Regions from separate parts of the Micromonospora sp. WMMA1363 genome, predicted to be linked through region 2. Evidence: predicted binding sites of a transcription regulator. Region 2 holds the regulator's gene; the other holds the start of a gene.
What was found. Region 2 encodes HspR, which represses chaperone genes until heat shock. Its sites were predicted from a motif close to TTGAGTNNNNNNNACTCAA; they were not measured.
Positions count from the first base shown of each region.

Region 1: a site for HspR is predicted at 13,035-13,053, ahead of lon (endopeptidase La). Genes of this name have one in related genera too.

Region 1 is NZ_JAUALB010000001.1:848,287-863,726, forward strand. Features, by position in the region: gene QTQ03_RS03890 (alpha-ketoacid dehydrogenase subunit beta) at 1-708, shown strand, start outside; gene QTQ03_RS03895 (transposase) at 720-1,349, opposite strand; gene QTQ03_RS03900 (IS110 family transposase) at 1,350-1,973, opposite strand; gene QTQ03_RS03905 (dihydrolipoamide acetyltransferase family protein) at 2,249-3,640, shown strand; partial or broken gene QTQ03_RS03910 (L,D-transpeptidase) at 3,944-4,929, shown strand; gene QTQ03_RS30195 (hypothetical protein) at 4,960-5,181, shown strand; gene QTQ03_RS03915 (STAS domain-containing protein) at 5,440-5,808, shown strand; gene QTQ03_RS03920 (FKBP-type peptidyl-prolyl cis-trans isomerase) at 5,921-6,298, opposite strand; gene QTQ03_RS03925 (TerC/Alx family metal homeostasis membrane protein) at 6,764-7,672, shown strand; gene QTQ03_RS03930 (helical backbone metal receptor) at 7,653-8,384, opposite strand; gene QTQ03_RS03935 (nitroreductase family protein) at 8,578-9,144, shown strand; gene QTQ03_RS03940 (hypothetical protein) at 9,457-9,594, shown strand; gene QTQ03_RS03945 (hypothetical protein) at 10,146-11,102, shown strand; gene QTQ03_RS03950 (transposase family protein) at 11,365-12,207, opposite strand; gene QTQ03_RS03955 (histone-like nucleoid-structuring protein Lsr2) at 12,427-12,771, opposite strand; gene lon (endopeptidase La) at 13,077-15,413, shown strand.
Region 2 is NZ_JAUALB010000001.1:4,078,904-4,094,343, reverse strand. Features, by position in the region: gene dnaK (molecular chaperone DnaK) at 1-341, shown strand, start outside; gene grpE (nucleotide exchange factor GrpE) at 389-1,141, shown strand; gene dnaJ (molecular chaperone DnaJ) at 1,225-2,382, shown strand; gene QTQ03_RS19055 (heat shock protein transcriptional repressor HspR) at 2,431-2,871, shown strand; gene QTQ03_RS19050 (hypothetical protein) at 2,996-3,193, shown strand; gene QTQ03_RS19045 (hypothetical protein) at 3,309-3,740, opposite strand; gene QTQ03_RS19040 (cation:proton antiporter) at 3,931-5,136, opposite strand; gene QTQ03_RS19035 (cation:proton antiporter regulatory subunit) at 5,142-5,642, opposite strand; gene clpB (ATP-dependent chaperone ClpB) at 5,828-8,419, shown strand; gene QTQ03_RS19025 (hypothetical protein) at 8,581-8,877, shown strand; gene QTQ03_RS19020 (hypothetical protein) at 8,947-9,849, shown strand; gene QTQ03_RS19015 (hypothetical protein) at 10,004-10,780, shown strand; partial or broken gene QTQ03_RS19010 (hypothetical protein) at 10,937-11,200, shown strand; gene QTQ03_RS19005 (SDR family NAD(P)-dependent oxidoreductase) at 11,197-12,006, shown strand; gene pyrE (orotate phosphoribosyltransferase) at 12,150-12,689, shown strand; gene QTQ03_RS18995 (ArsR/SmtB family transcription factor) at 12,747-13,124, shown strand; gene QTQ03_RS18990 (DedA family protein) at 13,225-13,938, opposite strand; gene QTQ03_RS18985 (polynucleotide kinase-phosphatase) at 14,190-15,440, opposite strand, start outside.

The sequences.
Region 1 (15,440 bases), 3.2 Mb from region 2:
AAGCTGCGCAACCGCACCCGGGGTGCGCTCAGCGTGCCCATTGTCATTCGCGTCCCGTACGCGGGCGGTATCGGCGGAGTGGAGCACCACTGCGACTCCTCCGAGGCGTACTACGCGCACACCCCCGGCCTCAAGGTGGTCACTCCGGCGACCGTCGAGGACGGGTACTCGCTGCTGCGTGCGGCGATCGCCGACCCGGACCCGGTCGTGTTCATGGAGCCGAAGAAGCTCTACTTCGCCAGCGCCGAGGCCGTGCTGCCGGCCCGGACCGAGCCGTTCGGCCGCGCGGCCGTCCGCCGCTCGGGCTCCGACGCCACCCTGGTCGCGTACGGGCCGGCGGTGCCGGTGGCCCTGGAGGCCGCCGAGGCCGCCCGCGAGGAGGGCTGGGATCTGGAGGTCGTCGACGTACGGACGATCGTGCCGTTCGACGACGGCACCGTCACCGCGTCGGTGCGCAAGACCGGTCGTTGCGTGGTGATCCAGGAGGCGCAGGGCTTCGCCGGAGTCGGCGCGGAGATCGCCGCCCGGGTGCAGGAGCGCTGCTTCCACTCCCTGCACGCCCCGGTGCTGCGGGTGTCCGGCCTGGACATCCCGTACCCGGCGCCGATGCTGGAGCACACCCACCTGCCCGGCGTGGAACGCGTCCTCGACGCGGTGGCCCGTCTTCAGTGGGACGACCGGCCCGACGAGCGCTGGGTGGCGGCATGAGAAGCCCTGTGTCAACCTACCGCTTGTTGATCTTGGTTGATGAGTCGTTGCAGGGCCCGGTGTTTGGTGGGGTCGTAGGCGACGCCGTCGTGCCAGCAGTGCCAGATGACGGTGATCCGGGCGCGGGCCAGGACGCGGACGGCGTGTGGGTGGTCGTGTCCACGTTGGCGGGCCTGCCAGTAGAGGTTGGCGGCCCACGGGTTGGCCTTGATGGAATCGCCGGCGAAGTCGCAGACGGCGTCGCGGAGTTGTTTGTCGCAGGCCCAGCGGAACCCGACGACACGGGACTTGCCGGACTGGCGGGTGGACGGCGCGGTACCGGCCAGGCAGATCAGCGCTTCGGCTGTGGGGAATTTGGCTCGGCAGTCGCCGATCTCGGCCAGCAGCCGTGCCGCTCGGACCTGCCCGGAGCGGGGCAGGCTGGTGAAGATGTGCCGGTCGGCGTGCCGGGCGAGTTGGGTGCTGATCTGGGCCTCCAGGGCCTTGATCTGCTTGCCGACGACGGTCAGTGCGGCGACGAAGGATTCGGTGATCGCGGTGTGCGCGGCGGCTTTGTCGCCGACGGCGCCGCGGGGCGCGGCGGTCAGGTGGGTGTGCAGTACGACCGGGTTGGTGCGACCGGAGTAGGCGACCGAGGACAGTCACTTGGCCAGCCGGGCTGGGGTGAGCCAGTCGGCCTTGTCCTGGGTCGGGAAACGGATCAGGAATGCCAGGCTGATCAGCGAGTCGATCTCGCTGAACAGGCCGACCGCGCCGGGGAAGACCAGGCGCAGGTGGGCGCGCAGGTGGTTGGCCAGAGCGACCCGGTGCGCGACCAGGTCGCGTCGGGCCCGGACCGTGCGGCGCAGCGCGATGGTCTGCGGGCTGTCCGGAACCAGCGGCTGGAGGCGGGCCCGGTCGGTGCGCAGGGTGTCGGCCAGCACGAACGCGTCGAACCGGTCGTCCTTGTTGCCGGCCGAGCCGTACCGGCCACGCAGGTTCTTGACCTGGTTCGGACTGATCACGACCACGGTCAGCCCCGCATCGAGCAGGGTGTCGACCACCGGCCCGTCGGGGCGTTCGATCGCGACCTCCCGGCAGCCCGCGGCGGCCAGCACGGTGATCAGCTCGCGCAGGCCGGCGGCGGTGTGCTCGACCGTGTGCCGGGCGATCTCGCGGCCGCGGCCGTTGACGACCGACACGGCGTGATCGTCGCGGGCCCAGTCCAGGCCAGCGGTCACATCGTTCGGAGCTTCCTCGGGCAGGGTGTTACTGGCAGACTTCACGTCAGCCTCCTCGCTGCTAGTCCCAGTGGGGAGGCGCCCTCGTACGGTGCCGATGGTGCCGGGACGTGGCAGCCGGTTCGCTCACTGATCGGCGCTCGCAGCACGAGGCTTTGGCGCTCAGCCCTGTCGACGGTCGGCACGTCCCGGGGAACCGCCAGATCTCGCAGATCTCATGCTGGACATCAACCGTGTCAAGCGAGCAGGGCGATGACCGGGCGGCACCTCGGGCGCATCACCAACCCCGACGGGATCAGTGACCTGAGGATGGTGCACCAGTGAGCGAGAAGGTTTTCCTCCTGCCGGACCTCGGGGAGGGGCTGACCGAGGCGGAGATCGTCGAGTGGCGGGTCGTCGTCGGCGACACGGTGACCGTGGACCAGACCGTCGTCGAGGTGGAGACCGCCAAGGCCGTCGTCGACGTGCCCTGTCCGTACGCCGGGCGGGTGGTGGCCCTGCACGGCGCGGCGGGTGAGGTCCGCCCGGTCGGCCAGCCGTTGGTCACGATCGCCCCACCGGACACGGCCGGGGGGTCCGCGCCCGACGACGGTTCCGAGCCCGCCGCCTACCGGGAGGAGGAGCGGGCCGGCTCCGGAAATGTCCTGATCGGCTACGGCACCGGCCACGGCGGCGCAGGCCGGCGGCGCCGACCTCGTGTCGTCGTCGCGCCGGAGTCCGGGGCGGGCGTGCCGACGCCGGCCGGCACCTCGGTCGCACCCGGCGGTTCCCCGGCCGCCGCCAGGGCGTCCACGTGGCGCTCGGTGGACGGCCCGGACGTGTCACGGACCGCCCCGCTGGTCATCTCCCCGATCGTCCGGCGGTTGGCGCGGGAAGGCGGCATCGACCTGGCGTCCCTGCACGGCACCGGGCCCGGCGGCGTGATCCGCCGCGCCGACGTGGAGGTTGCCGTGGCCTCGCCGACCGCGCCGCTCACCGCCGTGCCCGACGCCCCGGTGGCGCACGGCGAGCTGAGCGACGGCGACGTGGTCGTGCCGCTGACCGGCATCCGCAAGGCCATCGCCGACAAGCTGTCCCGCAGCCGGCGGGAGATCCCGGAGGTGACCATCTGGGTGGACGTCGACGCGACCGCCCTGCTGGAGACCCGCGTGGCGATCAACGCGACCACCCCGGACACGCCGGTGAGCGTCCTGGCGCTGCTGGCCCGGGTCTGCCTGTCGGGCCTGCGGCGGTTTCCGCAGCTCAATGCCCGGGTAGAGACCGAACGGCAGCGGGTCGTCCAGTCCGCCGGCGTGCACCTGGGCATCGCCGCCCAGACCGACCGGGGCCTGGTGGTGCCGGTACTGCGGGACGCGCAGCGGCTCACCACCGCCGAGTTGGCCGTCGCGCTGGCGGACACCACGGCGGCGGCGCGGGCCGGTACCCTCCCGCCGGCCCGGCTCACCGGCGGCACGTTCACGCTGAACAACTACGGCGTGTTCGGTGTCGACGGTTCGACCCCGATCATCAACCACCCGGAGGCGGCGTTGCTCGGTGTGGGGCGGATCGTGGACAAGCCGTGGGTGGTCGACGGGCAGCTCGCAGTGCGGAAGGTGACCCAGCTGAGCCTCACCTTCGACCACCGGGTCTGCGACGGCGGGGTGGCCGGCGGCTTCCTGCGGCACGTCGCGGACTGCGTCGAGCGACCGGCGGTGTTGATCGCCAACCTGTGAAACCAGAACGCGGAAGCCCTGGACGCACGTCCAGGGCTTCCGCGTTCCTGGCCGGGGCGTGCGTCGGCGGGCGAGGAAGGCCGGTGGAATGGGCGAACCAGGCGGGTCGGGGTCGAAGGCGGACGGCCAGTGGTGTTCGGGCACGGTCGGTAACGGGCGGCGCAGCTCGCGCCGGATCGGAGAATGGGGGTCGATAACTGCGCCCGGGGATTCAGCGAAATTGCGTGCGTAAGTGTGCGGGGCGGAGAGAATGTGGCGGAGGAAGGCGAGAGCGGGGGGAGCATCATGGATTTCAGGCGACGAATGACGCTGCTCGCGGCGGCCGTCGCGATCGTACCGTTGGCCCTCGGCGGATGCACCGTCGACCGCAACGCACGATCGGAGGAGGGCCGGACTGCCCCGGAGTTGGCCGTCACTCCGGCCGACCGGGCCCGGGACGTCCCGATCAGCGCCGAGGTGGGCGTCGCCGTCAAGGGCGGCAAGGTGACTTCGGTCCGGATCACCGACGACAAGGGAGCGGACGTCAAAACGGAGCCCCGGGAGGACGGCTCGGCCTGGGTGCCGAGCGCGCCGCTGCGGCCCCGCCGGACCTACACGGCTGAGGTGACCGCCACCGGCGACTCCGGCAAGACGGCCACCCAGCGGACGACCTTCACGACCATGCCGAAGTCCACCAAACCAGCAATCACCAGCACGTTGTATTTCGCCGGCAATCGGACGTACGGAACGGCCATGCCGGTGACCGTCGCGTTCGATCCGCCCATTCCGAAAGAGGCCAGGGCGACGGTGCAGCGCCGATTGTTCGTTAAGACCAATCCGCCCCAGCCTGGCGTTTGGTCCTGGGTGTCCGACGGCAGCCAGGTCTACTACCGGGCACCCGATTTCTGGCGTCCGGGAACCACGATCAGCGTCCGCGCCGGCCTCGAGGGGCTGCCGATCGGCAAGGAGCATGTCGGCGACTCCGACCGGAGGGCGACCTCGAAGATCGGCCGGCAGGTCTCCCTGGAGATCGACAACGCCACCAAACAGATGTCCGTGCACCGCGACGGCAAGCTGATCCGCCGGATCCCGGTGAGTCTGGGCAAGCCGAGCACACCGACCTCCAGCGGCAAGATGGTGATCATGGAGAAGCACCAGTACGCCACGTTCGACACCCGGGGGAGCCGAACGGCGGCTACGTGGTCGACGTCGAGGACGCGCAGCGCCTCACCTGGGGCGGCGAGTTCATCCACGCCGCGCCGTGGTCCGAAGGGGACCAGGGGTACACCAACGTCTCGCACGGCTGCACCAACGTCTCCTCCGCCGCCGCGGACTGGCTGATGGGCGTCACCCAGGTCGGCGACCTGGTCACCTTCAAGGGCACCGAGGTCGAGTTGACCGAGGGCAACGGCTGGACGGCCTGGAACGTGAGCTGGGACCAGTACGTCAAGGGCAGCGCCCTGCCCGTGCCCGCCGGGCTCAAGCCGAGCCCCACGCAGGCGCCGCATCCCGGCATGGTGGCCGGCGGCTCGCCCTCGCCGGTGCCGTCCGAGAGCGGCTGAACCAGGGGACGCGGGGGACCGGCCGGGAGCGGGTGGGTCCCCCGCGGCGTCCCGGTCCGGCGGACCGTCAGCGGGACGGTACCCGTCCGCCCGCCGCCCACGGCCTCTGCTGAACCGTTCGCCGGACCCGGTGGGCGGTTCTCCCGGGTGCCACCCGGAAGGGGGATCCCCGACCCGTGGGGGTGCGACCCTGGTCGTACCCGGATCCCGGCCTGCGGGGGGACGAAACTGTCGGTGGGGCGGGCTAGATTCGTCGGTATGGGGCAGCGGGACGATCGGTTCCACGTCGAGGTCGACATGGGTGACCGGGTGGTAGACGTGCGAGCCGTCGGCGAGGTGGACATCGCGACCGTCGGCGTGCTGCGCTCGGCGCTGTGGGCGGTGCCAGCCCGGTCGGTGCTCCGGCTGGACCTGTCCGGCGTCAGTGTCCTCTCCGCCGTCGGGGTGCGCGCGCTGGTCGCCGCCCACCTGCGGCTCCGCTCCGGTGGCGGGGAACTGGTGCTGGTGCGCCCCGACCCGGTGGTGGCCCGGGTGCTGCGGGTGACGGGCCTGCTCCGGGTGGTCCGGGTCGTCGCAGCCGATCCGGCCGCTCCCGTCCCGACCGTGCGGGAGCTGATCGCGGCCTGAGCGCCAAGGCGGGCGTCGTCCGGGCACGCCCGGGGCTCGGCCGACCGATGCCACGGGCTCGCGGGCGAATCTTGTCCCCGCGCTGGCGGCTGGCTGTGCGGGGCGGCGGAGGTCAGCGGACGTCGAGCAGGTCGACGACGAACACCAGGGTCTCACCCGGCTTGATGACGCCTCCGGCGCCCCGGTCGCCGTAGCCGAGGTGCGGCGGGATGGTCAGGCGACGACGACCACCGACCTTCATGCCGACGACACCCCGATCCCAGCCGGCGATGACCCGTCCACCCCCGAGCGGGAACCCGAACGGCTCCCCCCGGTTCCACGACGCGTCGAACTCCCGGCCGGTGGAGTGGGCGACACCGACGTAGTGGACGTTCGCGACCTGCCCCACCTGCGCCTCTGGCCCCTCCCCGATGGTGATGTCCTCGATGACGAGATCGGCCGGGGGCGCGCCAACGATCGGGCCCACTTCGGGCTTGCCTGCCTGGTCCATCCGGGAGTCTCCTACCGTGTCGGTCGTGACGTCGTTCGCACCGTGATCCTGCCGGATCGTGATCCGCCGATGCCTGTCGGGCGCGGCCACATCGTCGGAGTGCCGCGGCAGGCCCGCGGCTGATGGGACAACGGGCCGGTGAACCGCCTGCCGTGCTGGACGAGCGGGGCGGCTGGTCGACATCGTCACGCGCGGTGAAGGCGCGGTGACCGGTCGCGGGTGTGCCGCCCGTGGGTCGGCCCTCGGCGGGCGTCGAGTTCGGCGGAGCCACGACGACCAGCCGGCCGGCTCGCCTAGTCTCGGAGGCGACGACGCGGCCCGGTCCGGTCGACGATCCGGCGGGCCCGGCCGCCCCGCACCGTCGGCGGGGCGCGGCGTCACGGATGCGGAGGGCGCCGGGTGGACGAGGCGACGTTCGCCGTGCCGCTGTGGGGCTGGGCGGCGGTCGGCGCGGTCATCGCCGTCATGCTCGCGGTCGACGTGCTCTCCCACCGCGACAACCACCTCATCGAGCTGCGCGAGGCGCTCGCCTGGTCGGCGGTGTGGATCACCGCCGGTCTCTCGTTCGGACTGGTGGTCCTGATCTGGCTGGGCGGCCAGCCCGCGGGCGCGTACTACTCCGGCTACCTGCTCGAGAAGGCCCTGTCCATCGACAACGTCTTCGTGTTCGCGCTGCTGTTCCGCTACTTTCGGGTCCCCGACGAGTTCCAGCACAAGGTCCTCTTCTGGGGAGTGGTTGGCGCCCTCGCCTTCCGGCTCGTCTTCATCTTCGCCGGCGCCCACCTACTGGACCGGCTGGCCTGGGCCGGGCTTGCCCTCGGAGCGTTCCTGGTCTGGACGGGCTGGCGACTCGCCGCGCGCGGCGAACCCGAGGTCGACCCGGGCCGCAACCCGGCCGTGCGGCTCGTCCGGCGGCTGGTGCCGACCGATCCGCATTACCACGGTAGCCACTTCACGGCCCGGGTCGACGGCCAGCGCAGAGCCACGCTGCTGCTGGTCGCGCTCGCCGCGATCGAGGGCACCGACGTGGTCTTCGCGATCGACTCGGTGGCGGCGATCCTCGCCATCACCACCGACACGTTCCTGGTCTGGACGGCGACCGCGTTCGCCGTGCTCGGCCTGCGGAGCCTCTACTTCTGCCTGGCCGGTCTGCTGCGGCACTTCGGCTACCTGCGGTACGGACTGGCGGTCGTGCTCGCCTTCGCCGGAGTGAAGCTGATCCTCGCCGAGACGCCGGTGGGCGAGGTACCGGTCTGGCTCACGCTGACGGTGGTGGTGCTGGCCCTGTCGGCCTCGATCGCCTGGAGCGCTGTCGTCGCCCGCCGGGGACGCAACCGGGCCGGCCAGCGGCGGCTCATCCCGCCGGATCGCTGACTGCCGCCGCGAGCTGGGCCGCGAGCCGGGCGGGCGCCTCGCCCAGCGACGGCCCGTACCAGGTCAGGTGCCGGCCGGAGACCAGGGCGCACGGCACACCCGGGAACGCCTCCGGGCCGTCGCCCGGGGCGAACGGGTACGGCTCGTCCGGCAGCACCACCAGCTCCGGCTTCCGCGCCCGCAGCTCGGCCAGGGGCGGCCGCGGATACCGCTCGGCGTGGTCGGCGTACAGGTGGGTCACGCCCAGCCGGCGCAGTACGTCACCGGCGAACGTGTCCCGACCCAGCACCACCCACGGCCGCCGCCAGACCGGCACCACCGCCCGACGTGGCGGCGCGTCGACCGGCACGGCGCTCCACGCGTGGCGGGCAGCAGTCAGCCAGCCCGGCTCGGCCGCCGCGCCCAGCTCCGCCAGCAGGGCGGCGAGCTCGGTGAGCGCGTCGTCCACCGTGCGAGGGTAGGTGACCCGCACCGGCACGCCGGCCGCCGCCAGGGCATCGGCGTCTTCGCGTCGGTTCTCCTCGACGTTGACCAGGACCAGGTCGGGCCGGAGCGCGCGGATCCGGTCCAGGTCCGGGTATTTGCTGCCGCCGACCCGTGGCACGTCCAGCCCGACGGGGTGGGTGCACCAGTCGGTCGCCCCGACCAACAGCCCGGGGAGCGTCGACGCCACCGCCTCGGTCAGTGACGGCACCAGTGACACCACCCGCATCCGCCCGTCCACCCCCTTCGTCTGCCGGCTCACGCCGATCATGCCGCGTGTTCGGCTGGCCGGGGCGGGGTGGGGTGTCGACAATGACACGGTGCCCCCGAACACCCCCGCGGATCCACCCACTCGGCCCGTACCCGACTACGGCGTATCTCCGACGGAGGCGCTGGCCCGGTCCCGGGCCTTCGCCGACGCGATGGTGCGACGTCGCACCATCCGCGACTTCGGCGACCGACCGATCCCGGCCGGCGTCCTTGACCAGGCGTTGCGTGCCGCGGCTTCGGCGCCGAGCGGCGCCAACCGGCAGCCGTGGCGATTCGTGGTGGTCACCGACCCGGAGCTCAAGCGCCGGCTGCGGGTCGCCGCCGAGGCCGAGGAGCGCATCTTCTACGAACAGCGCGCACCGGAGGAGTGGTTGGCGGCGCTGGCGCCGCTGGGCACCGACGCGAGCAAGCCGTTCCTGGAGACCGCGCCCGCGGTGATCGTGGTCTTCGAGGTGCACCGCGGTCCGGACACCCCGCGCCCCTACTACGTCAAGGAGTCGGTGGGGATCGCGGTCGGACTCCTGCTCGCCGCGCTGCACCAGGCGGGCCTTGCCACCCTCACCCACACTCCGAGCCCGATGCGCTTCCTCAACGAGCTGCTGGACCGGCCCACCGAGGAACGGGCCAACGTGGTCATTCCGGTGGGTTACCCGGCGGACGGGGCCACCGTTCCGGCCATCACCCGTAAGCCGCTCTCCGAGGTGGTCGTCTGGCGGTGAGCCGTCCGTCCACGCGGTGGCGCGGAAGGCGGCTGGCTGCCGGGCGGTGCCCGTGGACAGCGTGCGGGCTCCGTGTTGACCTGAGGTGACGAGGTCGCGCACGGCCCGCGGCGGCTGGGAGACCTGGTGCAGCGGCGTGTGCCCGGTGTCACCGGTCGCCAGTGGACCGGCGCCCCGTGGGAGACCTACGACGTCGCGGTCTGCGTCGCGAAGACCGGTCGCCCGACCTCGCGGAGCTGGTGACGGTGGTGGAGCACCGGTTCTCCACCGGGATCGACCGGCTCGCCGAGGATCTCGCCACGCTGGCCGTCGGTGCGCCTGCGCGCTCGGGAGAGCGCCGCGCGGGCGCTGACGTCGCGGGACGGGTTGCGGGCCGGAATCCGCCGGTCAACCGCCCGCCGCGACGAGCTGGTCGACGGCTTCGCTTTCGACCACCTCTGCGTCGGCTGACGAGGCACTCCTGGCGCGCCCGCAAGCATCGCGGCGAGTTTTCCACGCCGGTGTTGAACCTCCGCCGACGTGGCCCCGTACTCATGCGGGAATGGACAGGATCTTCCCGACCGCGTCAATCAGACGCGGAAGACGGTGCGGGAGGGCATCGTCGGTCATCGACGCGCCGCCGGGTACGCCCCGACGCCTGACGCCGGGTGTGCCATCTCAATTCCGTAGGTCCGCCGAGGTCTCGATTCAACAACCGGATCGCGAAGGAGTAATTCGATGCGCAGGTCCATACGGGTGCGCCGGTCATCCGGCAACGCGAGGAGCAAGCGACTGATCGCTGTGATCGGCACACTCGCGGTCTTCGGCGGCATCGTCGCCGTGACCCAGATCTCGTCGGCCGGGGAGCGACGGTCGAACAAGCCCCGACGGGCGGCCGCCGAGTGCGTGCCGCCCAGCCCGGGCGCGACCGCGCCGGCCGCTACCGGCACCACGACCCGTACCTGGCAGAACGGCCGGTGGGTGCGTAACCACTGGGGTGACGGTCAGCAGTCGGTCGAGGAGTGCCAGGAGACCCGGACGGCGACGCCCCCGCGGACAACGGCGGTACCGCCGTCGCCTGTCCCGACGTGGCCGGTGCGCTGCCGCAGGTGCCGGAGCGGGCCCGCGCCGAGGTGGATCGGAACCTCGCCCAGCTGCAGGACCAGATCACCGAGGCCGACCGGCGGCTAGCCGCCGAGGGGCGTCGCGGCGAGAGGTTCATCCGAAGCGCCATCCTGGCCCCGCTGGCCAGCAAGCGGCAGGCGACGCTGAGCCGTATCGCCAGCGCCATCGACCGGTTCGGTCCGCGCCCCCGCAACCTGTCCCAGCTTGCCGGGTGCCAGGTCGCCCCGACCGGCGACAACAACGACGGCGACAACAACGACGGCGGCAACGACGATGACGGCGGCGGCGACAACGCGCCGGGTGCAGGACTCGATGTGCTCGCAAACAACTGCGACAACAGCCAGCTCCAGCCACACGACGGATTCCAGAACGGCAACCGCTGTGTCAGCACCGCTTTCGGTGAGGTCGGTGCCGCCGCGAACAACCCCTCTCTGCTGATCACGGACTTTCCGCAGCAGGTGGAGCGCGACGAGCCGTTCACCTTGCGGGTCTCCACCAAGAATCTCATCCGGGACCGGTTCCTGGCCGCCGGTCAGGGCGGCTACTACGTCGAGAGCTCGCTGCTCAACGACCAGGGCCTGACGCGCGGGCACTTCCACACCGCGTGTCGAATGCTGGAGAGCACGTCGGAGGCGCCGGCGAACCCGGAGGCGGTACCGGCGTTCTTCGTCGCCACCGAGGACAACGGGGGCGGAGCCCGGCCCGACCAGGTCACGATCCAGGTTCCCGGGCTGCCGGAGTCCGGCGTCGCCCAGTGCGCGGTCTGGGCCGGTGACGGCTCGCACCGGGTGCCCATGATGGAGCGGGCCAACCAGACCCCGGCGTTCGACGTGGTCCGGGTCGAGGTCAACTGAGCGGGGCCGCGGGCCGTCCGGGGGCGTGCCCGGGCGGCCCGGCGCCGGGTCGGCTTGCCGCCGAAGCCAATCGGGTCAGCGGATCAGGCGGATGTTCGGACCCGGAGCGCGGTGATTCCTCGACCCGTCCCGGCCCTGGCCAGCCGCTGCTCCGTAACGGCCCGTCAGCCTTGTGATCAATTGCGGCGCATGGTGTGACGAAGGGGTGACCGCCGCCGGTGTGGGTGACGCGCCACGCTTCGGTGGGCGGAATGAAGTAATCTCAGCGACTTTGCGGTAGGTACTTGTACTCGAAATGGGTCAGGTGGAGTGCGGCGGCGAGGATGTCGCTGATCCGGTGTGGGCTGGCGGTGGTATGCCGGAGGGTTTTCCAGCGTCCGACCAGGATCGCGAAGCCGCGTTCGCCCTGCCAGCGCAGTCCGCGTAGCAGCCGGTTGTAGGCGCGGTTGTCGGGAGCGAGCCGCTGCCCGTCGGTGGGCTGCTTGACCGGGACTTTGACGCCTTGACCTGCGCCTTCGTAACCGGAGTCGGCCAGGGTAGGCAGGTCGAGTTCGGAGGCGGCCCAGTTCAGGGCAGCCGTGATGCCCTGCTGTTGGGCGCAGGTCAGATCGTGCAGATGCCCCGGCATCGCCGCGGAGGTCCACACCGGCAGGCCGTCCGGGCGCATGACCGCTTGAACGTTTCCGCCGAAGTCACGATGCTTGCCGGAATACCAGGCGTCGATCGTGTCGCCCTTGACGCTGAGGGTGGTCTCGGCCACCCGGTCGCAGTCGAACAGCTTTCCGTCCAGGATCACGTACGACCAGCCGTCGTCGGCGACCCGGCGCAGGGCTGTGTGTAGATCCTGGGCCTGCGCGGCCAACACTGCGACACCCTCGGCCATATACCGGTACGCAGTGGCCCGGGAGATGCCGAACCCGGCGCCCAGCAGGGTCGCGTCCTCGCCTTTGCGGAACCAGACGAGCACCAGGAGTGCCTGGTAGAAGCAGGTCAACGCGCGGGTGTCGCGCCGTGTCCCCTTGGCTCGGCGTTGCGCGGCAAGCAGCCGGCCGAGGTACTGCACGAGTTCCCTGGGGACGTCGACCATGGCACGATAGGCAATCACGTGGAGCCCTCTCGAAGACGTGGATCTTGTCGCAAAGACCTGTCTATCGATGGCTCCACGCCCACTTCCAGCACCGTCCGGCGTGACCCGGTTCGCCCGTGTCGTACCAATCAACACATTCGCGTCGCTGAGATCAGCTCAATGATCGGCACGCGAATACCGGCGGGGCCGCACCCCCTTCAAGCGCGACCCCGCGCGCGGGTTGGGCCCGCTGCTGGCTCAGCGCTTCTTGTAGGCCTCGACGACCTCGACCGGGATCCGACCGCGCTCGGAAATCTTGTAGCCGTTCTTCGCGGCCCATTCGCGGATCGCCCGGTTCTGCTCGCGGTCCATTCCCGCCGCCGATCCGGCTCCGCGACGGGATGTCCGTGACGTGTCGACGCCACCACGGCCGATCCGCCGCCCGGCGTTGAGGTACGGGTCCAACGACTTCCGCAGGACGCCCGCGTTCTCGTCGGAGACGTCGATCGTGTACGCCACGCCGTCCAAGCTGAACTCGACGGTCCGATCGGCCATTCCGCCGTCGAGGTCGTCAGTCAGAACTGTGATTACTTTTCTGGCCATCGCCGATTACTCCCTGTGTGGGGATGGGGTGTGGTCAAAGTTTGACGTATCCCGCGGCACTATCGCAAGAAAGCGCGTCGTCTTCATTCCGGCGAGTCGAGTAATCCTCCAGCGAAATTCGATGGTCGACCCAGCCGGAAACTGCTCCCGGCGGGTGGGGCGGACCGCTGGCCGGTGCCTGCGGCGGGTGTCCCTCGGGTGTCGCCCAGCACAGCGTCACGTGTCGTAGGTCACAGGCAGGAACAAGGGGTACGGTTTGTTACTTGAGTTGAACACGCTCAACTCAACGCGATGGCAGGTGTTCGATGGCGACTCTTCCGGTACTTCCCTTGACCGACGCCGTGCTGCTGCCCGGCATGGTGATCCCGGTGACCCTTGACCCGACCACCCAGGCCGCCGTCGACGCGGCCCGAGCCGCCGGTGACCGTAGCTTGCTCGCGGTGCCCCGCCTCGATGGCGAGTACGGTCCCGTCGGCGTCGTCGCCACCATCGAGAAGGTCGGTCGACTTCCCAGCGGGGAACCAGCCGCCGTGATCCGCGGCCTCACCCGGGCCCGGATCGGCTCCGGTGTCCCCGGACCCGGCGCCGCCCTCTGGGTCGAGGCGACCGAACTGTCCGAGCCCGCCCCCGCCGGACGCGCCCGGGAACTCGCCCGCGAGTACCGGGCCCTGATGACATCGGTGCTTCAGCAGCGCGGTGCCTGGCAGGTCATCGACGCGATCGAGCGGATGACCGACCTCTCCGAACTGGCCGACTCGGCCGGCTACGTTTCCTGGCTCAGCCTCGCACAGAAGACCGAGCTGCTCGCCGCGCCGGACGTCACCGCCCGACTGGAACTGCTCGTCGGCTGGGTCAAGGACCACCTGACCGAGCAGGAGGTGGCCGAGCAGATCAACACCGACGTCCGCGAGGGGTTGGAGAAGTCCCAGCGCGAGTTCCTCCTCCGCCAGCAGCTCGGCGCGATCCGCAAGGAACTCGGCGAGGACGCGCCGGACGGCTCCGCCGACTACCGGGCGCGGGTCGAGGCGGCCGACCTGCCCGACAAGGTCCGTGAGGCGGCGCTACGCGAGGTCGGCAAACTGGAACGGGCCAGTGACGCCTCCCCGGAAACCGGCTGGATCCGCACCTGGCTGGACACGGTGCTGGAACTGCCGTGGACCACGCGGACCGAGGACAACACCGACCTGACTGCGGCCCGCGCGGTGCTCGACGCCGACCACGCCGGCCTGGCCGACGTGAAGGACCGCATCCTGGAGTACCTCGCGGTGCGTAACCGGCGAGCGGAGCGCAACCTCGGCGTGGTCGGCGGTCGCGGCTCCGGCGCGGTGCTCGCCCTCGCCGGCCCGCCCGGGGTCGGCAAGACCAGCCTCGGCGAGTCCGTCGCCCGGGCGCTCGGTCGCAACTTCGTCCGGGTCTCCCTCGGCGGTGTCCGCGACGAGGCGGAGATCCGCGGCCACCGGCGTACGTACGTCGGCGCGCTGCCCGGCCGGATCGTCCGCGCCCTGCGCGAGGCCGGCTCGATGAACCCGGTCGTGCTCCTCGACGAGGTCGACAAGCTGGCCGTCGGCTACGCCGGTGACCCGGCCGCGGCCCTGCTGGAGGTGCTCGACCCGGCCCAGAACCACACCTTCCGGGATCACTACCTGGAGGTCGACCTCGACCTGTCCGACGTGCTCTTCCTGGCCACCGCCAACGTGGTGGAGACCGTCCCCGGCCCGCTGCTGGACCGGATGGAGTTGGTCACCCTGGACGGCTACACCGAGGACGAGAAGGTGGCCATCGCCCGTGACCACCTGCTGCCCCGGCAGCGGGAGCGGGCCGGGCTGACCGTCGACGAGGTCAGCGTGACCGACGAGGCGCTGGCGCGAATCGCCGGGGAGCACACCCGGGAGGCCGGAGTGCGGCAGCTCGAACGTGCCCTGGCGAAGATCCTGCGAAAGGTGGCCGTCGCGTCGGCGACCGACCCGGCCCCGGTCCGGGTGGACGCCGACAACCTGACCCGCTACCTGGGCCGGCCGAAGCACACCCCGGAGTCGGCGGAGCGGACGGCGGTCCCGGGAGTGGCCACCGGCCTGGCGGTCACCGGCGCCGGCGGTGACGTGCTCTTCATCGAGGCCACCAGCATGGACGGCGAGCCGGGGTTGACCCTGACCGGTCAGCTCGGCGACGTGATGAAGGAGTCTGCGCACATCGCCCTGTCATACCTGCGGTCGAACGGGCGGCGACTGGGGCTGGACCCGAACGCGCTGGCCGGGCGGCGGATCCACCTGCACGTCCCGGCGGGCGCGGTGCCCAAGGACGGCCCCAGCGCCGGCATCACCATGGTCACCGCCCTGGCGTCGCTGGCCAGCGGCCGGCCCGTCCGCCCCGAGTTCGGGATGACCGGTGAGGTGACCCTCTCCGGTCGGGTGCTGCCCATCGGTGGCGTGAAGCAGAAGCTGCTCGCCGCGCACCGGGCGGGTCTGACCGAGGTGATCATCCCGAAGCGTAACGAGCCGGACCTCGACGACCTGCCGACCGAGGTGCGCGAGGCACTGACCGTGCACACCCTCGCCGACGTCGCCGACGTGCTCGCCCTGGCGCTGCGCCCGGCCGACCTCGATCCGGCGCAGGACGGTCCGGCGTTGCTCACGGCGCGGTGACGGCAGTACCGCGAGGAGCGGCGACGT
Region 2 (15,440 bases):
TCCAGTGGCAGACCGAGAAGTTCCTCGCCGAGAGTGGCGACAAGCTGCCGACCGAGTCCCGCGACCAGCTCAACGAGGCGCTGGGCGAGCTGCGTGGCGCGCTCGGCGGCCAGGACATCGAAAAGATCAAGTCGGCGCACGAGCGGTTGGCCCAGGTTTCCCAGCAGGCCGGCTCCTTACTCTACGGCCAGCAGCAGGGCGAGCAGGCGGGCCAGCCGGGCGCCGGGGCGACCGGTGGTGCGCAGGCCGGTGGTGCGCCTGGTGGTGCGCAGGCCGGTGGTGCGCCCGGTGGTGCGGACGACGTGGTCGACGCGGAGATCGTGGACGAGGACAAGAAGTGACAGCCCTCCTCGGACACGCACTCCACGCACAGGGATGAGGTAACCGAATGACGGAGAAGCCACGAGCCGCCGGCCCGGGCAGCACCGGGGCGGCGCCGGGTGGCTCCGCTTCCCCCGGCGAGGCCGGTGCGGAGTCGCGGGTCGTCATCCGTAACAACCGCAAGATCATTGATACTGCGGGGTCCGACGGGGCCGCCGCCGACGCCGGGTCGGACGTCCCGGCGGAGGGACTGGTCGAGGAGGCCGAGGTGGTGGTCGACGAGATCCAGGTCGAGACCGCCGCGGGGGACGACGGCATTCCGGCCGGCCCGCCGGTGGTGGATGCCCCGGCCGAACCCGTCGACGCCGCCGCCGCGACCTCGCTCGGCGCCGAACTGGAGGCGTTGCGCACCGAACTCGACGAGCGGACCCGGGATCTACAGCGGGTGTCGGCGGAGTACGCCAACTACCGCAAGCGGGTCGACCGGGACCGAGGTCTGGTCACCGAGCAGGCGACCGGCGCGGTGCTCGCCGCGCTGCTGCCGATCCTCGACGACCTGGACCGGGCTCGCGAGCACGGCGACCTGGTCGGTCCGTTCGGCTCGGTGGCCGAGCAGCTCACCGCCGCGCTCGGCAAGTTCGGGTTGACCCCGTTCGGTGAGAAGGGCGACCCGTTCGACCCGACCCGGCACGAGGCGGTGGCGCACCAGACCTCGGCCGACGTCACCGAGCCGACCTGTGTGCAGGTGATGCGACGGGGCTACCAGATCGGCGAGCGGTTGCTGCGGCCGGCGCTGGTCGCGGTCGCCGACCCCGAGTAAGTGGTACGACACGATGATCGGATCGTCCCGTCCGCCCGCACCGGGCGGGCGGGACGACCGTTCGGTGGGAAGAGGGCGGACCGGTGAGTTCCAAGGACTGGATCGAGAAGGACTACTACGCCGTCCTGGGCGTGCAGAAGGCCGCCTCCGCTGACGAGATCAAGAAGGCGTACCGGAAGCTGGCGCGCGAGTCGCATCCGGATCACAACGCGGGCGACCCGAAGGCCGAGGAGCGGTTCAAGGCGGTATCCGAGGCGTATTCGGTGCTCGGTGACGAGGCCAGGCGCCGGGAGTACGACGAGATGCGCTCGCTGTTCGGCTCGGGGGCATTCCGCCGTAACGCCCGCGGCGGCCAGCCGTTCGACGTCTCCGACCTGTTCGGCGGCACGGCGGGTGGCGACCAGCGCTTCGGCGGTGCCGGCTTCCAGGACCTGTTCAGTTCGATCTTTTCGGGCAGTGGCGGTGCCGCACCCCGGGGCCCGGCTCGTGGGCGGGACATCGAGGCCGAGGTCGCCCTCGACTTCGACGACGCCGTGCGCGGGGTGACCCTCCCGCTGACGCTACGTGCCCCCGGGGTGTGCGACACCTGCCACGGCAGCGGCGCGAAGCCCGGCACCCAGCCTCGCGCCTGCCCGGTCTGCCACGGTGCCGGCGTGACCACCCGCAACCAGGGGTCGTTCAGCTTCTCCGAGCCGTGTCGCAGCTGTCAGGGCGTCGGCACGCTGGTCGACGAGAAGTGCCCGGAGTGTCAGGGCACAGGCGGGGTGACCAAGACCCGGACGCTCAACGTCCGGTTCCCCGCCGGGGTGGCCGACGGCCAGCGAATCCGGCTCGCCGGGCGGGGTGAGCCCGGCGAGCGTGGCGGCCCGGCGGGCGACCTCTTCGTTCACGTCAAGGTCCGCCCGGACGACCTGTTCGGGCGGACCGGCGACGATCTCACCCTGACCGTGCCGATCACCTTCGCCGAGGCCGTGCTCGGCACCGATCTGCGGGTACCCACGTTCGACGGCGCGGTGACCCTGCGGGTGCCGCCCGGGACGCCCAGCGGACGGGTCCTACGCGCGCGGGGCAAGGGGGTGGCCCGCAAGGACGGTCGGGCCGGGGACCTGCTGGTCACCCTCGACCTGGTGGTTCCGGCGGCGCTGTCGGAGGAGGCGCGGGCGGCGTTGGAGACCTTCGCCGCCCAGAGCTCGCCGGCCGCTCGGGAACATCTCGACGCGCGGGTGCGTCGAGTCAGTTGACCGGTGTTTTCGGTGGCTCGGGTGCGGTACAGGCGGAGGTGATCGGGGATGTCGGACAGATTCATCGGTGCGGATGACCCTGCCTACGAGGCCAAGGTGCTGATGATCTCGGTGGCGGCACGGATGGCGGGGATGCACCCGCAGACGCTTCGCCAGTACGACCGGCTCGGCTTGGTACAGCCGGGCCGGGCGGCCGGCGGGGGTCGCCGGTACAGCGTCCGGGACGTGGTGCTGCTGCGTGAGGTGCAGCGGCTCAGCCAGGACGACGGGATCAACCTGGCGGGCGTGAAGCGAATCATCGGCCTGGAGCGACTGCTGGAGCAGGCGCAGCAGCGGGTGGCGCGGTTGGAGGAGGAGCTGGATGCCGCGTATCGCCGGATCGCCGAGTTGGAGTCGCTGGCCCGCTTCCCGGGCAGCGACCTGGTGCCGGCCAACCGCACCTCCACCGCGCTGGTGGTCTGGCGCCCCCGCCGAAACCCCGAGCGCTGAGACGATCACGGCGTGCGGCCCGGGCCGTCCCCGTTTTCCGGCGGGAACGGGCCGCCCTGACTAGGCTGGCGATTGAGGTCTTCTCAGCTCAATTCAGACCTACCGGCATGGCGAGGGGGAGCGCATGGCGGAATCGGCGAAGAAGGTGGCCGAACAGACCGAGGAACGGCTCGAACAGGTGGCCGAGAACGTCAGGGAGAGATTCGACCGGGTCACCCACGGAAAGTTCCGCGACAAGATCCGCGAAGGGCGGTTCGCCGACTCGGCCGATCACGGCATCGACGAGGGGCGTCGCGAGAGCAGCGACCGACAGGCGCGTTGACCGATCAGCGTCAACTGCGTACGGGCCGGGACCCACGGGGCCGCGACCGTACCCGGAGGATGCCAGGAAGTAGCCGTTACTGGCATCGGGCATCAGACGGCCACCGCCTCGCCGCTCAGGCGAGGCGGTGGTTGCCCCGGACCAAGCCGCCTTCGCACCAGTCGCGGTAGACGAACAGGTCTGGCCGGGCCAGCAGCACCCGGCTGTTGTGCGCCCACGTCCGCATCAGTTCGTCGCCGTCCCGCTCGGCCTGCTCCACCAGCTTGCGGAATCGCCGCTTCGGATGAGCCCGGAAGTTCGTCCGGATCCCGTCCGCGGCGTAGATGTAGAGGCAGTGCAGCGCAAAGCGGCGGGCCGGGCAGGCCGGATCCGTGGCCAGGTCGAAGAGGGTCAGCACCAGCCGGTCACCGGAGACCAGCAGGTCCCAGTCCGGCGGCATGGAGGTCAGTGGCACAGAATCCGGCTGGTAGGCCCACGACCGCAGTTCCGCCGGCGACGGGTCGACCGGGTTGACGAAGCCGTGGAACGTCGACTCCTGCACGCTCACCGGCCAACCTTCCGCTTCTTGCGCGGGCGACGTGCACCCGCGGACCCATCGCTGCTGGGGCGAAACGGTAACCCGCGAGTGCCACCAGCGGTAGACCCCGCGGGAGCAATTCGGCAACCGCTTGGCCTGGCTGACCGTCCTGGCTGAGCGTGGACGTGCAGGTGGGTTGGCCAGCGATGGCCCCCGACCGTCAGTCGGGGACGGGTGCCGGCTGGGCCCGCTGCGCCGCCGCCCGGCGCCGCAGCCAGCCCTTGAACCAGTCGAGGTCGGGCACCCGCGCCAGCATCGGCCCGGTGACTACCGTGATCAATACGTATGCCGTCGCCAGCGCCGCCAACCGCGGCTCGACGCCGCCGGAGGCCACCGCGAGCCCGGCGATGACGATGGAGAACTCCCCGCGCGGCACGAGGGCGAGGCCGGCCCGCCAACGGCCGGGCTCGGCGATACCGGCCCGCCGGGCGGCGAAATATCCGGTGAGCGTCTTCGTCCCCATCGTCACCGCTGCCAGCCCGAGCGCAGGCAGCAGCACCGGCGGAATGTCCCGGGGGTCGGTGACCAGCCCGAAGAAGAGGAAGAACACCGCCGCGAACAGGTCGCGCAGCGGCGTGAGCAGCTCCGTCGCGTGGTGCGCCACCGGCCCGGATATCGCGATGCCGACCAGGAACGCGCCGACGGCTGCGGACACCTGGAGCTTCGCGGCCACGCCGGCGACCAGCAGGGTCAGGCCGAGCACGCCGAGTAGCAGCGCCTCCGGGTCGCCCGCCGACATCACCGACGAGATGAGCCGGCCGTACCGGATCGCCACCACCAGCACGATCAGCACGGTGGTTACCGCGATGGCAAGCGAGATCCCGCCGCCGATCAGACCCGTGCCGGCCAGCACGGCAGTGAGCAGCGGTAGGTAGAAGGCCATCGCCAGGTCCTCGATGACCAGCACGGACAGCACCACCGGGGTCTCCCGGTTACCGAGCCGGCCCAGGTCGGCGAGCACCTTGGCGATGACACCGGACGAGGAGATCCAGGTGATCCCGGCGAGGACGACCGCAGCCACCCAGTCCCAGCCCAGCAGCAGCGCGAAGGCGGCGCCCGGCAGCGCGTTCAGCACCCCGTCGATGAGGCCGGCCGGAGCCGCCGCCCGTAGGTTGCCGATCAGTTCGTTGGCCGAGTACTCGAGGCCGAGCATGACCAGCAGCAGGATCACGCCGATCTCCGCGCCGACCGCGAAGAACTCCTCGCTGGCCTTGAACTCGAACACGCCGCCGTGCCCGAAGGCCAGGCCGGCGAGAAGATAGAGGGGGATCGGGGAGAGGCCGATCCGGCGGCTGAGCCGGCCGAGTAGGCCGAGCAGGAACAGCAGCGCGCCGACCTCGATGAGTAGCGACGTGGTCTCGTGCATCCGCCTCAGCCGTCCGGGTCACCGTCGGCGAAGATGGCGGTCACGCCGTCGAGACCCGCCCGGGTCCCGACCACCACCACCACGTCACCGGCCGCGAAGCGGAACGAGGGGTCCGGAGAGGCAATCACGTCGCCGTCACGCAGCACCGCCACGATCGAGGCTCCCGTGCGGGTACGCGCCTTGGTGTCGCCGAGCCTGCGGCCCACGTACGACGAGCCGGCCGGGATGGCGATCTGCTCGGTGAGCAGACCGGCGGCCTGCTCCCGCAGGCCGGACAGCTGGCCGAGCACCAGCGAGGCGCCGAGGATGTCCGCGAGTGCCTCCGCCTCGTCGTCGGTCAGCGGAATGTCGGCCTGGCACGAGTCGGGATCGTCGGGGTCGAAGAGGACCAGGTCACGACGGCCGCTGCGGTGGGAGACCACCCCCAGTCGGCGGCCGGATTCCGTCACCAGATCGTGACGTACACCGATCCCCGGTAGGGAGGTCTGTTCGACACGTACTCGCACCTGGGCAAGGCTACCCATACCCGCAGTTGGGGCACCTCGGCAGGGCGGCCCCTCCCGGGGGGCTCCCGGTGTCGTTGCCGGTATACCGGTCGATAGTGATCCAGATCACGTTCCTGAAGTTGAGCGGAATAGGCTCAACTCTGGGAGTGTCCTTGCTAGTGGACACGCCGACCCCGGGGGAGCCCATGAACACCGAACGTCTCACCACCAAGAGCCGCGAGACCATCACCGGTGCCGTCGCACTCGCCAACCAGCGGGGCCACGCCACAGTGGAGCCCTGGCACCTCCTGCTGGCGCTGCTGGACACTGAGGGTTCGACCGCGGCCGGCCTGCTGCGCGCCGTCGGGGCCGACCCCGCCGAGCTGCGCCGGGTCACCCAGCGGGCGGTTGACGCGCTACCCGCCGCGCGCGGGTCCAGCATTGCCGAGCCGACGCTGGCCCGCGAGTTCGTCAACGCCATCGGCGCCGCCGAGCAGATCGCTCGGCCGCTCGGCGACGAGTACACCTCAACCGAGCACCTGCTCGCCGGTCTGGCCCGGGTGGGCGGTGGGGTCTCCACCGCGCTCAAGGGCGCCGGAGCCACCGACGAGGCACTGGTCGCCGCGTTTCCGATCGTGCGCGGTGGGGATCGGCGGGTCACCACCGCCGACCCGGAGCAGACCTACCAGGCCCTCGCGAAGTACGGCGTCGACCTGACCGCCAGCGCACGCGCAGGCAAGATCGATCCGGTGATCGGCCGGGACTCGGAGATCCGCCGGGTGATCCAGGTGCTGTCCCGGCGTACGAAGAACAACCCGGTTCTGATCGGCGAGCCGGGCGTCGGCAAGACCGCCATCGTCGAGGGCCTGGCCCAGCGGATCGTCGCCGGTGACGTGCCCGAGTCGCTGCGGGACAAGAAGCTCGTCTCGCTCGACCTCGGCGCGATGGTGGCTGGCGCGTCGTACCGGGGGCAGTTCGAAGAGCGGCTCAAGTCCGTCCTGGAGGAGATCAAGAACTCCGACGGGCAGGTCATCACCTTCCTCGACGAGCTGCACACCGTCGTCGGGGCCGGCAAGGGCGAGGGCTCGATGGACGCCGGCAACATGCTCAAGCCGATGCTGGCCCGGGGCGAGCTGCGGATGGTGGGCGCTACCACGCTGGACGAGTACCGCGAGCACATCGAGAAGGACCCGGCACTGGAGCGCCGCTTCCAGCCGGTGCTGGTCGGCGAGCCGACCATCGAAGACACCATCGGCATCCTGCGCGGTCTCAAGGAGCGGTACGAGGTGCACCACGGCGTACGGATCACCGACGCCGCACTGGTCGCCGCCGCGTCGCTGTCGGATCGCTACATCACCGACCGGTTCCTGCCGGACAAGGCGATCGACCTGGTCGACGAGTCCGCGTCCCGGCTCCGGATGGAGATCGACTCCCGGCCGGTCGAGGTGGACGAGATCGAGCGAGCGGTGCGTCGGCTGGAGATCGAGGAGATGGCGCTGGCCAAGGAGCCGGACGCCGCCTCCGCCGAGCGCCTGGAACGGCTGCGCAAGGAGCTGGCCGACAAGCGTGAGCAGCTCACCGCGCTGTCGGAGCGCTGGCAGCTGGAGAAGAGTCACATCGCCAAGCTCTCCACCGCAAAGGAGGAACTGGAGCGGCTCAGCGGCGAGGCCGAACGTGCCGAGCGCGACGGTGAGCTGGAACGCGCCGCCGAGCTGCGGTACGGGCGCATTCCTGCGCTCAGGGCCGACCTGGCAAAGGCCGAGGAGGAACTGGCCGGGCTGCAAGCCGACGGCGCGATGCTCAAGGAGGAGGTCAGCGCTGACGACATCGCCGCCGTGGTGGCCTCCTGGACCGGCATCCCGGCCGGCCGGCTGCTCGAGGGCGAGACGGCCAAGCTGCTGCGGATGGAGGAGTCGCTGCGGGCCCGGGTGGTCGGCCAGTCCGAGGCTGTCGCGGCGGTCTCCGACGCGGTCCGCCGCGCCCGGGCCGGCGTCGCCGACCCGGACCGTCCGACCGGCAGCTTCCTCTTCCTCGGTCCGACCGGTGTCGGCAAGACCGAGCTGGCCAAGGCGCTCGCCGAGTTTCTCTTCGACGACGAGCGGGCCATGGTCCGCATCGACATGAGCGAGTACGGCGAGAAACACTCGGTGGCCCGGCTCGTCGGGGCTCCGCCCGGTTACGTCGGCTACGAGGAGGGCGGCCAGCTCACCGAGGCGGTGCGTCGTCGGCCGTACTCGGTGGTCCTGCTGGACGAGGTGGAGAAGGCCCACCCGGATGTCTTCGACATCCTGCTCCAGGTGCTCGACGACGGCCGGCTCACCGACGGCCAGGGTCGCACCGTGGACTTCCGCAACGCGATCCTGATCCTCACCTCCAACCTCGGGTCGTCGGTGATCGGCGACCTGACGTTGGCCGAGGAGCAGCGTCGCGAGGGTGTGCTGGCGGTGGTCCGGTCGCACTTCAAGCCGGAGTTCCTCAACCGCCTCGACGACATCGTGGTCTTCGCCGCCCTTCAGGGTGCGGAACTGCGGGTTATCGTGGACATCCAGTTGGAGCGGATGCGCCGCCGGCTCGCCGACCGCCGCCTGGGCTTGGAGATCACCGAGCCGGCCCGGGCCTGGCTGGCCGAACACGGCTACGATCCGATCTACGGCGCCCGCCCGCTGCGTCGCCTGGTGCAGTCGGCGATCGGCGACCAACTGGCCAAGGCCCTACTGGCCGGCGGGATCCGCGACGGCGACACGGTCCGCGTCGACCTGTCGGACGCCAAGGACGGCCTGACGGTCACGGCCGCCTGACCGCAGCCCGTGTCGATCATGAGTTTGGCGGCGGTCGAGGGATCTTCGTCAACCTCATGATCAACAGGGTGGGCGCGTATCGGTCGGGTAGGACAGGGGCGTGTCGCGGATCGGGAGGAAGACCGGGCGTCAGCTCGCCGCGGCCCTTGCGGAGCTGCGCCGTGCCGAGATCGTGGCGTTGGGCTGATGGGGACCTCGGCGCGCTGCTGCCGGTGATCGAGGCGTACCAGCGGGTCGAGGCCGCGCTGGCCGACCACCCGGAGGAGGAACGCGGGCAGCTCGACCAGCTGCCGGCCGCCCGGCGGACTGGGTGTACGCGGCCAGACCGGCTGGACCCGGTGGTCGGCCGGGCGGCCTGGGCGGCGCCGCGACCCGGCCGACGTCGCCACGTTCACCGGCTGAAACATGGCCCGCACGAGGGTGCGCGAGTACACCGGGACCGACTCGGCAAATCTTGATCAACTGGCCGGTACGAGCCGGCCGAACGGCTCTGCCGATACGCCCGGCCGACCCGTACGTTGCGAGCCATGACCGCCCCCACCGACGTCCCGGCGCGACCGCCTCGGCCGCGCACCGTCACCGTCGCCGTCTGGCTGCAGCTCGCCTCCGTGCTGGTTCTACTCGGCCTCGTCGCGCTCGTGATCGTGCAGGCCGTCCAGTGGGACGGCCACATCGACCGCGCGGTGCGGGCGGTTCCCGACGTCGACCCGGGCGAGGTGAGCGCCGAGCGGTGGGGCAACGTCACCGGAGCGCTCTTCATCAGTGTGCCGGTCCTGCTGCTGGCGGTCTGGTATGCCGCGACCGCGCGGCCGGTGCACCGGGGCGGGAACGTCGCCCGGATCCTGGTCTTCGTGGGCGCCGGCCTGCAACTACTGGTGTGCCTGGGGCAGGGGTGCCTCGGGGTGGTTTTCCTCCCGATGCTGCTCGCGGGAGCAGGCTTCGACGAGGCGTATCCCGACGATGGTGATCCGCCGGCGGAGTTCTGGGAGGACAGCGCGTTCCTCGATGCCCTGTACGGCACGACCGATCCGTTCGACGCCGTGTTCTTCCCGCTGGGCGTGCTCGGGGCGCTGCTTGTGTTCCTACTGACCGCCGCGGTGGTGCTGCTGCTGGTGCTGCCGCCGGCGCACCGCTGGTTCGTGGCCGCCCGGCCCGTGCCGCCGCCGCTTTCCACCATCCCCGCGCCGTACCTCGCAGCAGAACCGGTCCCGCCCGCCTACGCCCCGCCCGACTACGCCCCACCCGGTTACGTCCCGCCGGGCTACCAGCCGCCCGGTTACTTCACGGTCCCACCCGGATACCTGAGCTGTCCCGACCCCTCCGCGCACGCCCCGTCCGGCGCGCAGGTAGTAGACCCGGGGAGCCCATCCGGCGTAGACACGGAGGTCCGCCGACCCGACGTCCCCGGCTCCTCGTCTGACGATCGCTGACCCGAGCCGGTCGTGGCAGCCAGCCGTGCGGCGTACCGCAGGTAGCCTGCCCGTAGCCGCGTGGCGCGGCTACTGACGACATCGACCGTCGCGCCGTCCCGCCACGTTGGTCCGTACTCGGTACGGTGTGCGCGCGATCTAGGGAAGGAGAATCGTGGTCGACCCCCAGCAGGGACCGGCGCGGGTACGCCCCGCCGTCGTGACGATTTCCAGCTATCTGCTCATCTCCTACGCTGTTCTCTCCGTGATCAGCCTGATCATCGGGCTGACCACCATCAACACGTACCGGGACGTCTTCCGCGACGCGTATGCCGGCACCGATGCCGAGGGCACCGAGGGTTTCATCGTGTTCGGGGTCCTCGCGGGCAGCGTGGTCAGCCTGCTCTTCGCGATCGGGCTGGTTGTTCTCGCGTTGCTGAACAACCGGGGGAAGAACGTCGCCCGCATCATCACGTGGATCGTCGGCGGCATCGCGCTCTGCTGCTCCGGGCTGGCTCTGGCCGGCACCGCGGCCGGTGGCGCGATGAGCGGCCCCAGCACCGGGGACGCGCCGAGCCAGGAGGAGATCAACCGCCGTCTCGACGAGGCGCTTCCCTCCTGGTACGAGCCGGTGAGTTTGCTGCTCACGGTGCTCGGCATCATCGCCCTGCTGGCGGCGCTGATCCTGTTGGCGCTGCCGGCGGCGAACGAGTTCTTCCGAAAGCGCCAGCCGGCCTGGGAGCCGCCGGTCCCCGGCGCCGCCTACCCGGCGTACCCGTCGACCCTGGACCAGCCCGGCTACCCGCAGACTCCCGGCTACCCGCAGACTCCGGGCTACCCGCAGACTCCGGGTCAGCCGGGTCAGCCGGGTCAGCCGGGCGGACCGGAGCAGGGCGGCGAGTCGCACCCTGGATCCGACCGGCCGGGTCCGACCCCACCACCGGTGAGTTGAGCGCCGGATAGCGACGACGGTCCTCCGGATAGGTCTTGCAACGCAACTCCTAACCGGAGGGACCAGTCGTGTCGTACCCCGACCGACCCCGTCGCCCCGCGGTGGTGGCGGTCGTCGTGCTGCTGGCGCTGATGGCGGTCGCCGCCGTCGGTGGGGCTGGCCGTGCAGCGGGCCGGTCCGGTGGAGCTGGGGGAGGACGATCGGGCCGCCGCCGGGCTGCTCGCCCGGCTCGACGAGGCGTACCCGGGCTGGTAAATCCCGCTCGGCGCGGGGCTTTCCGTCGGGCAGGTACTCGGCTACCTTGTGGTGGCCGTGCTGCTGGCACTTCCGCCAGCGACCACCTGGTTCCGTCGGCCGGCACGGGTTTCGCACGCCCCGGCCCACCCGCCCCTGTACCCCCGAGGTGAGGACCACCCGTGAACCTCGACCAGCCGACCACCGAGCGTCGGGCCCTCGTCACCGGAGCGACCGCCGGTATCGGCGCCGCCTTCGCACGGCGACTGGCGGCCGACGGTTGGCGCCTTGTCCTGGTCGCCCGGGACGCCGTCCGGTTGGCGGAGTTCGCCGCGGAGCTGGCCGGCCGGCACGGCGGTGAGGTCGAGACGATCTCCGTGGACCTGTCCACCGACGACGGTTGCGCGGAGGTGGAGCGACGGATCGCCGAGGGAGCGCCGGTCGAGCTGCTGGTGAACAACGCGGGCATCAGCCTCAACACGCCGTTCCTGCGGTCGTCGGCCGAGGCGGAGGCCCGCCTGCTCCGGCTCAACGTGCACGCGGTGATGCGGCTGACCCTCGCCGCGGTGCGTCCGATGACCGAGCAGCGGCATGGGGCAGTGATTAATGTCTCTTCGGTGGCAGGGTTCGGGGTGGCCATGCCCGGTTCGACATACTCGGCCAGCAAGGCGTGGGTCACCAACTTCAGCGAGTCGGTCGGTCTCTCCGTCCGTCCGTTCGGCGTGCGGGTGCTGGCGCTCTGCCCCGGCTACACGCGGACCGAGTTCCACGACCGCGCGGGAATCGACATGTCGAAGACTCCAGGGTGGATGTGGCTGCGGGCCGACGAGGTCGTCGACGAAGCCCTGCGTGACCTGCGAAAAGGCAAACTGGTCAGCGTGCCCACCTGGAGGTACAAGCTGGCCGTGGCAGGACTGCGGTACGCGCCCCGGCGCCTGCTGGGGGCGGCCTCGCGGGACACCCGCGGCCGGATCGGTCGCGACGGTCGCTGAGCCGCCAACCCCGCCGCGGGCCCGCCACCACGTTGGGTGCTCGCTCAGCGTAGCCGGACATCGCCGTCCGTCTCATCGCCCGCAGGGCTGATCGGAGCCGACCCCGCACGCGGCCCACAGCGTCGCGCAGTACGCTCTTCGCCATGGCGGACCACGACGACCTGCGTAAATTCATTAGCGAACTGGCGGTGGTCCACGGACGGGTGGTGCTCTCCTCGGGGCGCGAAGCGGACTGGTACGTCGATCTGCGACGCGTCACGCTGCATCACGAGGCGGCCCCGTTGGTGGGCCGGGTGATGCGGGAGTTGACCGCCGACTGGGCGTTCGACGCGGTGGGCGGGTTGACGCTCGGCGCTGACCCGATCGCGACCGCGATGTTGCACGCAGCCGCCGGCACCGACCGGACGCTGGACGCCTTCGTCGTCCGCAAGGCGGGCAAGGCGCACGGGCTCCAGCGCCGGATCGAGGGGCCGGACGTGACCGGGCGTCGGGTGCTGGCGGTGGAGGACACCTCCACCACCGGGCAGAGCGTGCTGGCCGCCGTCGAGGCCCTCCGCGAGGCCGGGGCGGAGGTGGCGGGGGTGGCGGTTATTGTTGATCGAGGCGCTGGCGACGCTGTGAGAGCCGCCGGACTGCCGTACCGAGCGGCCTATACGTTGGCTGACCTCGGCCTTGTGGCGTAAAAGTTTGCCGATTCGGATCTGCTGATATGCAGGCGGATCGATGCTGCTGGTGGAAGGATGGATTACGTGGGAACTGCGTTGGCTGAAATGACCATGCCTCAGATCTCGCCGCTTGCCGGCGAGCCGATCGAACGTGCCGATGCCGAGCGGCTGGCCGGGGTCCTCAAGGCCCTCGCCGACCCAGCCCGGCTGCGGCTGCTCAGCCTGATCCAGTCGGCTCCGGAGGGCGAGGCGTGCGTGTGCGACCTGACCGCGCCCCTCGGGCTCTCCCAGCCGACGGTCAGCCACCACCTCCGGATCCTTACCGAGGCTGGCTTGCTGGAGCGGGAGAAGCGTGGAGTCTGGGCGTACTACCGGCTGGTGCCGAGCGCGATCGCGACGATCGCCGATCTGCTGACGCCGCCGCGCAAGCGCGCCACCAAGAAGGCACGCTGACCGTACCGCTCGTCCGCGCCACCCCGACCGGGGTGGCGCCGGACGGTCGGTCGGGCCTGCCCGGCGGTCGTCCGCGCCACCCGGGTCGGGGCCGAACCGATCAGTGCTTGCCGTAGTGCTCCCGGGTCTCCCGGATGGCCTCCTCGGCAGCTGCCCGTTCCTCGGCGGTGGTGCCGCGCTTCGCCGCCAGGCGTGCCCGCAGCAGCTCGACCGCGATCGGGACCACCGAGATCACCACGATCGCGATCAGGATCAGCTCGACGTTCGCCTTGATGAACGGGATCTGACCGAGAAAGTAGCCGAGCACCGTCACGCCGGTGCCCCAGAGAATGCCGCCGAGCACGTTGTAGATGACGAACGTGCGGTAGCTCATCCGGCTGACCCCGGCGACGATCGGCGTGAACGTCCGCACGATGGGCACGAAGCGGGCCAGCACGATCGAGCGGGCGCCGTACTTCTCGAAGAAGTCGTGCGCCTTCAGCAGGTTCTCCTGCTTGAACAGCTTTGAGTTCGGTCGGCGGAACAGCGCCGGACCCACCTTGCGGCCGAACGCATACCCCACCTGGTCGCCAGCGATGGCGGACAGCGTGATGAGCAGGCAGACCAGCCACAGCGGCCAGGTGATGTACTGCCCGTCGGCGGTGAGTAGGCCCGCGGTGAACAGCAGCGAGTCACCCGGCAGGAAGAAGCCGATCAGCAGGCCCGATTCGGCGAAAACGATCACCAGGATGCCGAGCAGGCCGAACGTCGAGATCAGCACCTCGGGATCGAGCCAGTCCGGCCCCAGGGCCAGGGTGGTGGTGGGCGTCGACACGAGGTGACCTCCGAGCGTTGGCAGACAGGATGTCGCCTGAAGGCGACGCGATGCCCGTAGTTTAGGTCGCGGTCCGATCCGCCCGGTGGGCGACGTCACATAGGCGGGCTGGCGGTGAGCCGCCGTGTCCGGCGGCACCGGGCCACCCTGCTGTTCCCCCTCCGCTCTGCCTCAACCGGCGCACAGGAAGCGGTCGACACCTGTGCGTGCCGTGAAGCGGAGCGACGGGGCCAGGGAACAGCGGTCGCGTCCTACAGCCGTGGGTCGACCGACTCGGACTCGCAGGCGAGGATCGCGAACACCAACTCGTGGCGGCGCCACAGCGGCGCCCCGGCGACCAGCGCGTCCAGGGCGGCCAGCCCGAGGGCGTGTTCGCGCAGTGCGAGGCCGCGCTTGCGCCCCAGCGAGCGGCGGCGCAACAGGGCCAGCCGCTCCGGCTCGGTGTACTCGGGACCGTAGACGATCCGTAGGTACTCCCGGCCTCGACACTTGACGCCGGGCTGGAGCAGCGAACCCCGCGCCGACCGCGCCGCCGGCCCGGCGTACGGCTTGACCACCATGCCTTCGCCCCCGTTGGCGGTGAGCGCGAGCCACCAGTCGGTGGCCTCCGTCTCGGCGGCCGAGTCGGAGAGGTCGACCACCTGCCGGCGGGTCGGGGTGAAGAACGCCGGATCGGCGGCGCAGAGCCGGTCGGCCAAGCCGAGGTGCCAGCCGTGGTCCCGGTCGGTGTAGCTCGCCCCCGCGCACGCCAGCACCGCGAACGGCGCCAACGTCACCCCACGCAGCCCGTCGGTCGGTCCCACGTACGCCCGGTACACCGCCGAGTAGGCGGACACGTCGTCCCGGCGGCGGGCCATCCGCTCCCGCAGCGCGCCCAGGTCGAGCCCCCGGGCGGCCGCGGCATCCAGCGTGGCCAGTGCTGCCGGCAGGGCGGCCCGGCCGGCGGCGCCGACGCTCGCGTACTGCTCACGGATCAGCCCACCCGCCTTGGCCGACCAGGGGAGCAGCTCGCAGTCCAGCAGCAGCCAGTCGGTGTCCAGCTCGGCCCAGAGCCCGGCGGCGTCGACCGCCGCGCGGAGCCGGCCGAGCAGCTCGCCGTCCAACGGCTCCCCGAAGAACGGCCGGCCGGTCCGCGTGTACACCGCGCCGCCCCGGAACGGCCCGGCTCCCGGGTTCCGGTCGACCAGCACCACCGCCCGCGAGCCCATGTGCTTCTCCTCGCAGACCACGCGGTCCACACCCGCCGCGCGGTAGTCCGCGAACGCCTCGGCCGGGTGCTCCAGGTAGCCGTCGAGTGTCGACGTCGAGCACGGCGCCATCGTCGGTGGCAACCAGACCAGCCGGTGCGGGTCGACCGCGAAGCGGCTCATCACCTCCAGCGCCGCGGCGGCGTTCTCGGCCGGCACGGTCAGCGAGCCATAGGCGTGCTCCACGTGCCGCCGGCCGGTCACGTCGGTCAGCTCCAGCACCTCGTCTGGCCTGGCCGGCGCGGCCGTCAACGG